DNA from 2 places in the Microbacterium sp. zg-YB36 genome. Region 1 is predicted to be linked to the other one. Evidence: predicted binding sites of a transcription regulator. Region 1 holds the regulator's gene; the other holds the start of a gene.
What was found. The regulator LexA, encoded in region 1, represses DNA repair genes until DNA is damaged. The targets are predictions, from matches to a motif close to TCGAACANNTGTTCGA.
Positions count from the first base shown of each region.

Region 1 (7,093 bases):
GCGCGGCGTCGGCGAAACGCTCAGCTGTGGCACCGGGGTGGCCGCCGCCGCCCTCGCGGTGCGGTACTGGGCAGGACCGGCGGCACCCAATCAGTGGCGCGTCGACGTGCCAGGCGGCACGCTCGGCGTGCGGGTGCGCATCGACGACGACGGCGAGCACGTGCTGCTGTCGGGACCGGCGACCCTCGTCTTCAGCGGCGAGGTCGCGTTGGCCTGAGCGCCGCGCGGACGAGCAGCCGCGGCGGGCGGCCTCGGGAGCCTCGTCAGGGGAGGGTGATCTCGGCCGTCGGCGTCGACCCGTGGCGGCGCACCTTGATGACCCGGAATCCGCGGCCGGTCGCCGCCCGGTGCACGCTGTAGCCGTCGGCGAACGTGGCATCCAGCCAGCGCTGCAGCGAATCGGACCCCAGGTTGCGCTGCACCACGAGCCACGCGTCGCTGCGTTCGCCCAAGCGCGGGATCCAGTGCTGCAGCAGGCCGTGCAGCACGTTCTTGCCGACCCGGATGGGCGGGTTCGAGCGAATGGTGCGGAACATCACGTCGTCGGGAACATCGTCGGGAAGCACGGCGTTGACGTTGTCGAGCCCCAACGTCTCGGCGTTGCGGCGCACGAGATCCAGGGCGCGCTCGTTGACATCGACGGCCCACACGGTCGCGTGCGGCGCATCGATGGCGAGAGACAGCGCGATGGGGCCCCAGCCGCAGCCGAGATCGAGCAGATGCCCGCCCGGTGGTGGCGGCGGGGTATTGGCCAACAGCACTTCGGTGCCCGAATCCACGTGCCCCGGACTGAATACCCCGCCCGCTGTGGTGACCTCCACATCGCGTCCGGCAAGGGTCACCCGGACACGGCGAAGATCATCGGAGCTGGACGGGGACGCACTGAAGTAGTGATCATTCCCCATGCTGCGAGCGTAGCGGAGGCCGCCAGCAGGGCGGAAAGCTAGAGTTTATGGATGCCGCCTCGCGCGGCGTCCCGGAAGGACTACATGACAGACACCACCATTCCCGAGAACGCCGATTCGACACCGATCGATCCGGTCGACCGGGTGCTGGCGCGCGCTGAGGCGCGCCGGAACGTGCGGGTGAGCAGCTTCGCCGACGCCCAGACCCACGGGCTGGGTGCGGCGCAGGCGCTGCAGGACGAAGCCACCGCCTATGGCGACAGCGACGGCGAGCAGTGGGAGCGCGAGGAACGTGCCGCGCTGCGGCGCGTGCCTGGCCTGTCCACCGAGCTCGAGGATGTCTCCGAGGTCGAGTACCGCCAGCTGCGGCTGGAGAACGTGGTGCTCGTCGGGGTGTACCCGCAGGGCTCCCAGGAGGATGCCGAGAACTCGCTGCGCGAGCTGGCGGCGCTGGCTGAGACGGCCGGCGCGGTCGTGCTCGACGGTGTGCTGCAGCGGCGACCCCACCCGGACCCGGCGACGTATGTGGGGCGCGGCAAGGCGCAGGAGCTGCGCGACATCGTCGTGTCGGTCGGGGCGGATACCGTCATCGCCGACACGGAGCTGGCGCCGAGCCAGCGGCGTGCCCTCGAGGACGTCGTCAAGGTCAAGGTCATCGACCGCACCACGGTCATCCTCGACATCTTCAGCCAGCACGCCAAGAGCCGCGAGGGCAAGGCGCAGGTCGAGCTGGCGCAGCTGGAGTACCTGATGCCGCGGCTGCGCGGCTGGGGTGACTCCATGAGCCGTCAGGCCGGTGGCCAGGTGGGCGCCGGCGGCGCGGGTATGGGTTCGCGCGGACCCGGTGAGACCAAGATCGAGCTCGACCGTCGCCGCATCCGCACGCGCATGGCGCTGCTGCGCCGCCAGATCCGCGATTTCGCGCCGGCACGCGACGCCAAGCGCGCCGAGCGCCGACGCAACACGATCCCCTCGGTGGCGATCGCCGGGTACACCAACGCCGGCAAATCCAGCCTGCTCAACCGCCTCACCAGCGCCGGCGTGCTCGTGGAGAACGCGCTGTTCGCGACGCTGGATGCCACCGTGCGACGCGCCGAGACCGCCGACGGGCGCGTGTTCACCCTCACCGACACCGTGGGGTTCGTCCGCAACCTGCCGCACCAGCTGGTGGAGGCGTTCCGTTCGACCCTGGAAGAGGTGGCGGCCTCGGACGTCATCGTGCACGTCGTGGATGCTTCGCACCCCGACCCGGCGAGCCAGCTGGCGACGGTGCGCGATGTGATCGGCGACGTCGGCGCGCGCGATATCCGCGAGATCGTCGTGTTCAACAAGGCCGACCTCGTCGACGAGGACACCCGGCTGGTGCTGCGTGGCCTGGAGCCGGACGCCATGTTCGTCTCTTCGCGCACCGGTGAGGGGATCGCGCAGCTGCGGGAGGTCGTCGAGGCGGCGTTGCCGCTGCCGGCGGTCGAGGTGCGAGCGCTCGTGCCGTACGACCGCGGCGATCTGGTGTCGGCCGCCCACGAGACGGGGCACATCGTGGCCCAGTCCCACGAGGAGGAGGGCACCGCGCTGCACGCGCACGTGTCACCGCGGCTGGCCGCCGAGCTGGAGCGCTTCCGCACCGACGCCTGACCCGCGACGTTCGGTCGTCGCATCCGTCCCTGTGCTGAGTGTGCGCGGGGCCGGACGCGTCGACCGAACGCGGGTCAGCCGGCGGGGGAGAGCTCTACCGGCGCGACGCCCGGAGTGTCGAAGCCGAACACCTGGCCCAGGAACGCCAGCTCCGACTCCAGCGCGTGCACGACGGTCTCGGCGCGGCGGAAGCCGTGGCCCTCGCCCTCGTACAGCACGTACGCGTGCGGCACGCCGCGCGCGGCGAGGGCGTCACGGATCGCTTCGGCCTGTGACGGCGGCACCACCTCGTCCTCGGCACCCTGCAGCAGCAGCACCGGGACGCGGAAGCGCTCCGGGCGGCTGAGCGGGGAGCGCTCGGTGTAGACCGCGTCGGCTTCCGGCAGCGGGCCGATGAGCCCGTCGAGGTACCGGGCCTCGAAGTCGTGGGTGTCCTCGGCGAGGGTGCGGGCGTCCCCGACGCCGTAGCGGGAGATCCCCGCCGCGAAGACGTCGGTGCGCACGAGCGCCGACAGCACCGTCCAGCCGCCGGCGGAGCCGCCCTCGATCGCCAGCCGCGCGGCATCCGCCCGGCCCTCGGCGGCAAGGCCAGATGCGGCAGCGGCGACGTCGTCGACGTCCGCGATGCCCCACTGCCCCCGCAGCCGTTCCCGGTAGGTACGGCCGTAGCCGCTGGAGCCGGCGTAATTGACGTCGAGCACCCCGATGCCCCGGCTGGTGAAGTAGGCGATCTTGCCGGATGCCGCCGCCGCCACGTGAGCGGTGGGCCCGCCGTGGACGAACACGACGTACGGCGGCAGTTCGCCCTCGGGTGCGGTGGCGTCGGGGTTGGTCGGCGGGTAGTCGTAGGCGTGCACCGGGCCGTGGGGACCGTCGACGGTGAATTCTCGCGGCTGCGGCAGCCACGCGGCATCCCACGGCGACTGGCCGCCCACGAGCGGCTGCGCCTCGCCCGGGCGGTCGACGTCGACGAGCCACAGGCCCGCGGGGTGCTGGACACCGGCACCGGTGAGCAGCACCCGTGACCCGGCGGCATCCTCGATCGACACGCCCGCGGTGGTGGGAAGCCCCAGTGCGCGCGCCTGCCCGGCGGGGGAGATCAGCACCACTTCGTCGTTGCCGTTGGTGCGCACCGCGACGATGCGGCCGTCCGCGAGGGTGGCGAACCAGCGCTGGCCCAGCACCCACAGCGGTCCGCCGGTGTCGGCGTCGGCGGGGGACACCGCGACCGGTTCGCCGTCCGGAAGCGAGACCCGCCACAGGTTCCAGCGGCCGGTGGGGTCGTCGGCGTAGACGAGGCGGTCATCGCCCTGCCACTGCGGCTGCAACGGCGAGGTCACGCCGGAGGAGATCACCGTCGGCTGCGCGACCCGGCCCGCCTCCAGCCGTCCGACGAGCAGGCGCGCGCGGTCCCACGCCATGTCGGGGTGATCCCACGCGATCCACGCCAGGTGGCGGCCGTCGGGCGAGAGGGCGGGGTGGGCGACGAAATCGCTGCCACCGGCGACCTCGACCACGCCGGCGGTCCCGATCGACACGATGTGGCGCACCGGGCGCTCGCCGCGGGTGTGGTCCTCGCGCACCGCCAGCAGGGTGCCCGCCTGCCAGGTCAGCCCGCCGTAGCGCACATCCCCGGCAGCGGGCGTCAGCGCCACGGGCTCTGCGCCGGGACGATGGACGTAGACGCGCTGATCGGCCTTCTCGACGAAGTACAGCCGGCCCTCGGGCGAGGCCGTCCACGCGCCGCCGCCGTATTCGTGCACGCGGGAGCGGACGTTCCAGCCTGCCGGCAGCACGTCCGACACCGTGCCGTCGGGCCGTCGCCGCCGCACCGTCGTGCGCCCGCCTTCCGCAGGCACCGTCTGCCCCCACCACACCTCGTCGCCGACGAAGCGCGCGCCTTCCAGCCGAGGCGAGGCCTCGGACACGTCGGCCGCAGACAGCGGGGAGGGCCAGGAACCGTACGGAAGGACGTCGACCATACATCCCACGTTACGCGGGGACACAGATCGTCACATCCGACCGCGGCCGCCGGTCGCGTGGCTACCGTGGGGGCATGACGCGGCAATGCGAAGGGGGGATGCCGCGGTCGTAGCGGCATCCCCCCTTCGTCGTCGTCGACGGTGCGTCGATCAGATCGCGCGCAGTACCGCCACGACCTTGCCCAGCACCACGGCCTCGTCGCCGAGGATCGGTTCGAACGCACTGTTGCGGGGGAGCAGCCAGGTGTGACCGTCGCGCTGGCGGAAGGTCTTCACCGTCGCCTCACCATCGAGCATGGCCGCGACGATCTCGCCGTTGTCGGCGGTGGCCTGAGAGCGCACGACGACCCAGTCGCCGTCGCAGATGGCGGCGTCGATCATCGACTCGCCGCTGACCTTCAGCATGAACAGGTCGCCCTTGCCGACCAGCTGGCGCGGCAGCGGGAAGATCTCCTCCACCTGCTGATCCGCCGTGATCGGCACGCCGGCGGCGATGCGGCCCACCAGCGGCACCAGGGCGGCGTCGCCCACCGCGGGGGAGGCATCGGCCGGGTTCTCGGCGGCACTGCCGGGGAGGTCGATCAGCACCTCCATCGCGCGCGTCTTGCCCGCGTCGCGACGGAGGTACCCGCTCAGTTCGAGCTGGTTGAGCTGGTGGGTCACGCTCGACAGCGACTTGAGCCCGACCGCATCCCCGATCTCGCGCATGCTCGGCGGGTAGCCGTGGCGGGCGATCGACCGCTGGATCACTTCGAGGATGGCGAGCTGCTTGTCGCTCAGGCTCTTGCGGCGGCGCGTCTGCGGTTTCTCCTGCGCGCGCTCGCGGCCGCCCGGTGTCGTGTCGGTCATCTCGCCCTCTCCCGTCTCGCCGCACGGGGCAGCGGTCTTCGAATGTCGGAGGTCCGTGGTGGGGTGCTCCTATCGAAACCGTATCCGGTGACGGATGCCACGGCGACGAGGTGTACGCGTGTCGCGTGCGATTTGATCTCCGAGCAGGTTTCGTACTTGACACCCTAGAACATCGAAGATAACTTCGGAAGAGAACTTCGCATCCGGCTCTCCCGGCCGAGGGCCGGATGCGAAGATCGCCACAGAGGAGGACCCCATGACCACCATCGAGATCGCAGGCACCGCACCGTCCACGACGCGACTGCGGATCACCCCGCGCGGTCGCCGCGTGCTCGCCGGCATCGCCGCACTCCCGGCGGTCGCCGCCCTCGGCTTCGGTATCCTCAGCGGCGGCGGTGCCCTCGCCACGATGGATGCTCCGGCTCCCCCCGGCACGTTCGAGACCGTCACGGTGAGTGCCGGCGAATCGCTGTGGGGGATCGCCGAAGAGGTCGCGCCCCAGGCGGACCCGCGCGATGTGATCGACGCGATCGTGCGTCTGAATGCGCTGGAGTCGTCGAACCTCGCCGCAGGCCAGCGCCTGTCGATCCCGCTGGAGTACGTCGCCGGCCACTGAGCCTCCCATGCGCTCTAGCATTGGAGGGGTGATCGTGAGTCTTGACGACCTGCCCCTCCGCGCCGACCTGCGCGGCCAGACCCCCTATGGCGCCCCGCAGGCACCCCTGCCGGTGGCCCTCAACGTCAACGAGAACACCCATCCCATCCCGGATGAGGTCGCCGGTGACATTCTCGACTCCGTCGCCCGGGCGCTGCGTGACATCAACCGCTACCCGGACCGCGAGTTCACCGCGTTGCGCGAGGGCTTCGCCGACTACCTCGGCCACGGCCTGACGGCCGACCAGATCTGGGCGGCCAACGGCTCCAACGAGGTGCTGCAGCACGTGCTGCAGGCCTTCGCCGGACCCGGCCGCACCGCGTTCACCTTCGCGCCGAGCTACTCGATGTACCCGCTGCTCACGCGGGGTACCGGCGCGACCTGGGTCGCGGGCCACCGCGCCCATGACTACACGCTGAGCCCGGCTGATGCGGCATCCCAGGTCGCCGACGCGTCGCCCGACGTCATCTTCCTCTGCGCCCCGAACAACCCCACCGGCACGCCCATGTCGCTGGATGTGATCGAGGCGGTGTACGAGGCCAGCCACGGCATTGTGATCGTCGATGAGGCCTATGCCGAGTTCGCCCCGCACGAGGAGCGCACCGCGCTGTCGCTGCTGCCGGGGCGGGAACGCCTGGTGGTCTCGCGCACCATGAGTAAGGCGTTCGCGTTCGCCGGCGCCCGCGTCGGCTACCTCGCCGCCGACCCCGCGGTCATCGACGCACTGCGCCTGGTGCGTCTGCCCTACCACCTCAGCGCCCTCACGCAGGCCGCCGCGACCGCCGCGCTGCGGCACGCCCCCGTCATGCTGCGCATGGTCGACGACATCGTCGCGCAGCGCGACCGCATCTCGGCCACGCTCGAAGCGCTCGGCTACGAGCCCCACGAGTCCTGGACCAACTTCGTGCTCTTCGGCGGGGTGGACGACCCCGCCGCGACCTGGCAGGCGCTGTACGACCGCGGCATCCTGATCCGCGACGTCGGCATCCCCGGTCACCTGCGGGTGACGGCGGGCACCGAGGCGGAGACCACAGCGTTCCTCGACGCGCTGGCCTCGGTAGACTCGA
Region 1 is NZ_JANJFD020000012.1:24,952-32,044, reverse strand. It holds gene dapF (diaminopimelate epimerase) at 1-217, shown strand, start outside; gene NQ151_RS15150 (class I SAM-dependent methyltransferase) at 264-905, opposite strand; gene hflX (GTPase HflX) at 990-2,540, shown strand; gene NQ151_RS15140 (S9 family peptidase) at 2,615-4,522, opposite strand; gene lexA (transcriptional repressor LexA) at 4,673-5,371, opposite strand; gene NQ151_RS15130 (LysM peptidoglycan-binding domain-containing protein) at 5,628-5,987, shown strand; gene NQ151_RS15125 (histidinol-phosphate transaminase) at 6,016-7,093, shown strand, end outside.

Region 2 (7,093 bases), on a different contig from region 1:
GCTCTTGGTGTACTCCACGGTCCACGCCAGCGCCGCCTGCGAGGCGGATGCCGCGGCGATACCGATCGACAGTCGCTCCAGCGGCAGGTTCATCATCAGCTGCAGGAACCCTTGGCCCTCGGTGCCGCTGATGAGGTTCTCCTCCGGCACGAACACGTCGGTGAACGACAGCTCGGCGGTGTCGTGACCGTGCGAGCCCATCTTGTGCAGCTTCTTGCCGTGGTCGAAGCCTGCCATCCCGTTCTCCAGGATGAGCAGGCTGAAGGCGTCCGGGCGGGTGCCCTCCCCCGTCTTGACGAAGGTCACGACGATGTCGGCGGTCTTGCCGGAGGAGATGAACGTCTTCGCGCCGTTGACGAGGTAGCCGCCGTCGACCTTCTTGGCGGTGGTCTTGATGCCGCGCAGGTCGCTGCCCGCGCCCGGCTCGGTCATCGCCAGTGCACCGAGCACCTCGCCGGTGGCCATGCGAGGCAGCCACTTCTCCTTCTGCGTCTGCGTGCCCATGTGCACGAGATACGGCACGGCCAGGTCGTCCTGGATGCCGAAGGCCCCCGCGAGGGACCCGGCTCCGGCGCCGATCACCTCTTCGTTGACGATCGTGCGGAAGCGGTAGTCCTGCAGCATCCCCGCGCCGCCGAACTCCTCGGGCACCGACAGGCCGATCAGGCCCGACTCCCCGGCTGCGAGCATCGTCGCTCGGTCGATCTCGCCGTCGGCATCCCACTGTTCGCGCTTCTCGTTGGTGACGTACCGCTTGATGAACTCGCGGACGACCTCGCGGAACGCGTCGTGGTCTTCGTCGTAGATGTCCCGCTCCATGCGCAGGCCCCCTTCAGGTTTTCGGCGGCGGCGCCGCCGGGTACTCAGACGTCTCGGTGGGGCACCGCCGGCCGAAGGGCGACGCTGCCGAGGCGAGTCTAGGCTCTGGGACCGCCCGAACACACCCGTTTGTGGGATTGAATGCCGCGATGTGCGGAACTGAGTACCGCGGGATTGTGGGATGCCGCTAGTCGGCGTAGTCGGGTGCGGCGGGGAGCCCGAAGAACTCCTCGAGGGAGTGGAAACCGCCCTCGCGGTAGGCGCGCGCGAGGTCGACGCCGATGAAGCGCAGGTGCCACGGCTCGTGCGCATAGCCGGTGATGGCGGTGTAGCCCTCTTCGTAGCGGACGATCCAGCCGTACTCCCACGCGTGCTCGCGGATCCACCGGTCGGCGGGCGTGCCGGCGAGATCGTCGAGGTGCCCGCACACGCCGTCGCAGGCGACGACGTCGGCGGTCAGCCCCGACTGGTGCTCACTGAAGCCGGGTCGGGCGCTGACGAGGTCGGCCCCGGCGACGCCGCGGTCCTCGACATGCGCGGCATAGATCGACTGCTGCATCCCGAACGAGCGATAGCCATTCTGCACCCCGATCTCGCGGCCCGCAGCCTCGGCGGCGGCGGCCATCTCGGACAGCGCGGCGGCGGCATCCGCCCGCAGGATCGCCTGATTGCCGCCGGGCATGGCGCCGGCGGAGACCAGCGGCGACGGCGCGTACTCCAGCGGCGCATAGGGAAGCTGCTTGTTGACCACCATCCACAGCCGGGCGGGATCGGTCAGGTCGACACAGGGCGCGGCTCCCTCGGCGACCGCCTGACGGAACGCCTCGGCGCCACCCGCCGCGGCGATGACGGCGCGGTCGTCGCCGGCGGCGAGTGCCTCGGTCACCTGGGCCTCGACGCAGATCCCGTCGGTCACCTCGGGCTCGGCCGGTGCCGCCTCGACCTGCTCCACCGGCTCCGCGCCGCGCATGGTGGGAACCGGCAGCGTCGTGGCCGCCGGCGCGGCGCGCGTGCCGACCGGCACGCCGTCCTTCGGGCCGGTCTCGGCCACAGGCGCCAGCACAGCGCTGGACAGTGCGATCCCGCCCCACAGCACCAGCGCCGCGAGCACCGCGAGCACGATCGCTCCCCGTCGGCGCGCGGCACGACTGCGCCGTGCGCGCCGCGCCGGCTGCCGCGGCGCAACCGCCGCGCGCGGGGCACGGCGGTACACCGGCGGTTCGGGATCCGTCACCTCCCCATTGTCCCCTTTACGCGTCCCCGCGCTCGCATCGGAACCCAGCGCGCCGTTCGATCCATCATCCGCCCCGGTTGACATACTCTCGAAGATCTGTTCCCATGGACCGATGCGGTGGCAAGGTCAGGAACTGGGAGTGGTGGATGCCGACGCCCTGCCCGGAATGGAACGCATCGACGGCCTGGTGCGCTCGGTGACCACGCCCGAGTTCGCCGGGATGACCTTCCACGAGGTGCAGTGCAAGTCGGCGCTCAACCGGGTGCCCGCCGTCTCGGCGATGCCCTTCGACTGGACGGTGAACCCGTATCGGGGGTGCAGTCATGCCTGCGTTTATTGCTTCGCTCGTGGCACGCACGAGTACCTCGATCTGGATGCCGGGAGGGACTTCGATTCCCAGATCATCGTGAAGATCAACGTCGCCGACGTGCTCGCCCGCGAGGTGCGCCGCGGGTCATGGGCGCGGGAGCCGGTGGCGCTGGGAACCAACACCGACCCGTATCAGCGCGCCGAGGGCCGGTACCGGCTCATGCCCGGGATCATCGGCGCGCTCACCGAATCGGGCACCCCGTTCTCGGTGCTCACGAAAGGCACGCTCATCCGCCGCGACCTGCCGCTGCTGCGGGAAGCCGCGGCATCCGTGCCTGTGTCGCTGGCGATGTCGATCGCCGTTCCCGACGAGGCGCTGCGCGCCGCGATCGAGCCGGGGGCGCCGTCGTTCCAGGCCCGGCTGGACACCGTGCGGGCCGCCAGGGAGGCCGGCTTCCGGGTCACGGTGTTCCTCATGCCGATCGTGCCGCACCTGACCGATTCGGTGGCGGTGCTCGACGATGCGCTCCGGCGCATCAGGGACGCAGGCGCCGGTCGCATCGTCTGGGGCGCGATGCACCTGCGCCCCGGCGTCAAGCCGTGGTTCATGCAGTGGCTCGCCCGCGAGCACCCCGAACTGGTCTCGTCGTACCGCGGCCTGTACCCCGGGGCATCCGTCGGTGCTCCCAAGGCGTACCGGGTCTGGCTGGCGCGCCGAGTGCGGCCGCTGCTGCGCCTGCACGGGCTGGCCGGCGGCGCGGAGGACGACGAGCCGGTCCGCCCGGCGCGGCCGGGACCGATCGTCACGACCTCGCGCGGCCAGGCGGCGGCCGCCGCGACGCTGTTCTGACGCGGCCTTTCGCCCGCCGGCATCCGGGTGCACCATGTTGCGCATGGCTCGCATCATGCTCACCGCCATGCCCTTCACCGGCCACGTCACCCCGATGCTCGCCGTCGCCGAACAACTCCTCGCGCGCGGCCATGATGTGCGGTTCTACACCGGCAGCGCGTTCCGCGACGCGATCGGCGCCGTCGGCGCCCGCGCGGTGCCGTGGACCGAGGCGCCCGACTTCGACGAGCACGACATGGCGGCGACCTTTCCGCGGCTGGTCGGCAAGAAGGGCCTCGCGCAGCTCCTCGTGAACGTCGAGGACTGCATGATCAACACCGCCCCGGGACAGGTCGCCGACCTGACCGCGGAGTGGTCGCGGGAGCCGTGGGATGTGATCGCCGGCGACGAGCTGTCGGTCGGCACGGCCCTGTTCGCCGAGAAGGCCGGCTGCCCGTGGGCGACCGTCGCCGTGCTGCCGCCCTACATGCCCAGCAGATTCGGCCCGCCCAGCGGCGTGGGCCTGGTCCCCGGCACCAATCCGCTGACGAAGGCGAGGGATGCCGCGCTCCGTGTGATCGCAGCGCGGCTGCTCGGGCGCCCACTGCAGAAACCGCTCGCACGCGCCCGCGATGCCGCGGGGCTGCCGCCCTCCCGTCGCGACTTCAACACCACCGTGATGTCGCAGCAGCTGGTGACGGCAAGCGGTAGCCCTGCCCTCGACTTCGCCCGACCTGACCGCCCCGCCCACCTGCACTTCGTCGGCCTGGTCGCCCGGTCGCCCGGGGACGGGTTCGCGCCGCCGCAGTGGTGGAGCGACCTGGAATCCCGCACCGTCGTCTGCGTCACGCAGGGGACGCAGAACATCGATCCGAGCGATCTCATCCGTCCCACCCTGGAGGCGCTGGCCGGCGAGGACGTCATCGTGGTGGCGACCACCGGCATCCGGGGTCACGACACCCTGCCGTTCCCGGTGCCACACAATGCCCGCGTGGCCGGGTTCATCCCCTATGCGCAGCTGCTCCCCCGAGTGCAGGTGATGATCACCAACGGCGGCTGGGGCGGCACGCTCGCGGCGCTGGCGCACGACATCCCGCTCGTCATCGGCGGCGGCGATCTGGACAAGCCCGAGATCGCGGCACGGGTCGCATGGGCCGGCGCGGGGGTGAACCTGCGCACCGGCACACCGTCCGCCGAACGGATCGCGGCCGGGTATCGCCGCGTCGCGGGCGATCCGTCGTACCGGGACGGCGCCGCCCGCGTCGGCGCGGAGCTGCGCAGCCTGGGCGGGGCGCCTCGGGCCGCGGAGCTGGTGGCGGCGCTCGCGTAGCCCTCCCCGCGACAGGAGGACTCCCCGGTACAGGACGATCCGGCTGAAATCGTCCTGTACCGGCGAGATCACCTGTGCTGGGGAGCGGGGTGACCGGCCGGGAGGCGCCCGCCGGGTGCCTTGTGCCGGTGTCGACGGCGACGCAGACTCAGGGCAGAATCCGCAAGCGACGAAGGGAGCATCCCCGATGGAAGCGCACGAGAACGTCACCGTAGACCCCGCCCTGGCAGATCTGTACCGGGACCTGCACAGCCACCCGGAACTGGGATTCCAGGAACACCGCACCTCCGGCATCGCCGCGAAGCGTCTGGGGGAGCTGGGGTTCGAGGTGACGACCGGCGTCGGCAAGACCGGCGTGGTGGGTCTGCTGCGAAACGGCGACGGTCCGACGGCGCTGCTGCGCGCCGACATGGACGCCCTTCCCATCAAGGAGGACACCGGACTGCCGTATGCCAGCACGGTGACGGCGACCGACGCGAGCGGCAAGGTCGTGCCAGTTGGCCACATGTGCGGGCACGACATGCATGTGACCTGCATGCTCGGCGCCGCCAAAGTGCTCTCCGATGACAAGGGGAGCTGGTCGGGCACACTCATGATCGTGTTCCAGCCCGCCGAGGAACTCGGTGCCGGCGCGCAGACGCTCGTCGACGACGGTCTGTACGAGAAGTTCCCCAAGCCCGACGTGGTGCTCGGCCAGCACGTCGCCCCCCTGCCGGCCGGCAAGATCGCCGGCCACCCCGGGGCGTCGTACGCCGGCTCGGACTCGCTGCGCGTGCGCCTGGTGGGCCGCGGCGCGCACGGCTCCATGCCCGAGGCGTCGATCGATCCTGTCGTCATGGCCGCGGAGACCATCCTGCGCCTGCAGACGATCATCTCCCGCGAAATCCCCAGCACCGCCACCGCCGTGCTCACGGTCGGCTCGGTGCACTCCGGGGATGCCGCGAACGTCATTCCCAACGAAGCCGAGCTGCAACTGAACATCCGCAGCTACACCGAGACGGTGCGCGATCACATCCTCGCCAGCGTCGACCGCATCGTCCGCGGCGAGGCCACCACGGCCGGCGCGCCGCAGGAGCCCACCATCACCGAGATCGAGCGGTTCCCCGTCGTGGTGAACGACGCGGCGGCGCTGGCGAAGACGCTCGACGCGTTCGCCACATGGCTCGGCGCGGACAAGGTGATGGACCCGGGGGCGGGAGCGGGCAGCGAAGACGTCGGTATCCTCGCCACGGCCGCCGGTGTGCCGCTGTCGTACTGGCTGCTCGGCGGTGCCGACCCCTCGCTGTTCACGACGGGCGACATGACGGATCCGGCACTGCTGAAGGTCCCGTCCAACCACTCGCCGCACTACGCGCCGGTGATCGAGCCCACGCTCACGATGGGTGTCACCGCGTTGGTCACCGCGACGCGCACCTGGCTGCCGGCGTGACACCGGCCTGAAACGACGATGCGCCGACCGCCTGGGCAGGCGATCGGCGCATCGGGGTGGGGCTGCTTACGCGTCCACCTCGGCGAGCTGGCGGCCGGCCAGCTCTTCGAGGATGTCGTCGCCGACACGCACCTCGTCGAACGGGGCGTCGATCTCGGCGCGCTCGAGCATCTCGGTCATACGCCGACGGCGCTGACGCGGGATGAGAGTGACGACGGTGCCGACGCGGCCCGCGCGACCGGTACGACCGGAGCGGTGCAGGTACGTCTTGTACTCGTCGGGGGCGTCGGCCTGGATGACCAGGTCGATGTCGTCGACGTGGATGCCGCGGGCGGCGACATCGGTGGCCACCAGGACGTTGACCCGACCGTCGGTCAGGCGCTGCAGGTTGCGCGTGCGCTTGGCCTGGTTCAGGTCACCGTGCAGCGCGACCGCCGAGATGCCGAGGTCGTCGAACTGCTCGGCGAGCATTTCGGCGTACGCCCGGGTCCGGGCGAAGACGAGCGTCTTGCCTGCGCGGTCGACCAGCGAGTTGAGGATCTCGGCCTTGTCGCGGTGATCGATCACCAGGATGCGGTGGTTGATCGTGCTGGAGTCCTGGTCTTCACCGGCGACCTCGTAGACGGCCGGCTCGACGAGGAACTCGTCGACAAGGGCTGCGACCTCGCGGTCGAGCGTGGCGGAGAACATCAGCTTCTGCGCGCCGTCTGCGACCAGACGGAGGATCCGCTGCATGGGCTCGAGGAACCCGAGCTCGGACATGTGGTCGGCCTCGTCGAGAACGACGATCTGCACCTCGGAGAGGTTGAGCTTGCCCTGCGCCACGAGGTCTTCGATGCGACCCGGCGTGCCGATGATGATGTCCACGCCCTTCTTCAGCGCGCCGACCTGGCGTGCCTGCGGCACACCGCCGTAGATCTGCGTGGTGAAGATGCCGACGCTGCGGGCGATCGGCTGGATCGTGCGGTCGATCTGCAGCGCGAGCTCGCGGGTCGGGGCCAGCACGAGCGCCTTGGGGAGGCGACCGAATTCACGGCGCTTGCCGGCCTGCGAACGCAGCAGCGACTCCACGAGCGGAGCGCCGAAGGCGATGGTCTTGCCGGAGCCGGTACGACCGCGCGCCAGCACATCCTTGCCCTCGAG
Region 2 is NZ_JANJFD020000013.1:44,989-52,081, reverse strand. It holds gene NQ151_RS16010 (acyl-CoA dehydrogenase family protein) at 1-819, opposite strand, end outside; gene NQ151_RS16005 (M15 family metallopeptidase) at 1,007-2,053, opposite strand; gene NQ151_RS16000 (Rv2578c family radical SAM protein) at 2,166-3,212, shown strand; gene NQ151_RS15995 (glycosyltransferase) at 3,256-4,521, shown strand; gene NQ151_RS15990 (amidohydrolase) at 4,709-5,950, shown strand; gene NQ151_RS15985 (DEAD/DEAH box helicase) at 6,017-7,093, opposite strand, start outside.
Region 2: a site for LexA is predicted at 2,142-2,157, ahead of NQ151_RS16000 (Rv2578c family radical SAM protein). Genes of this name have one in related genera too.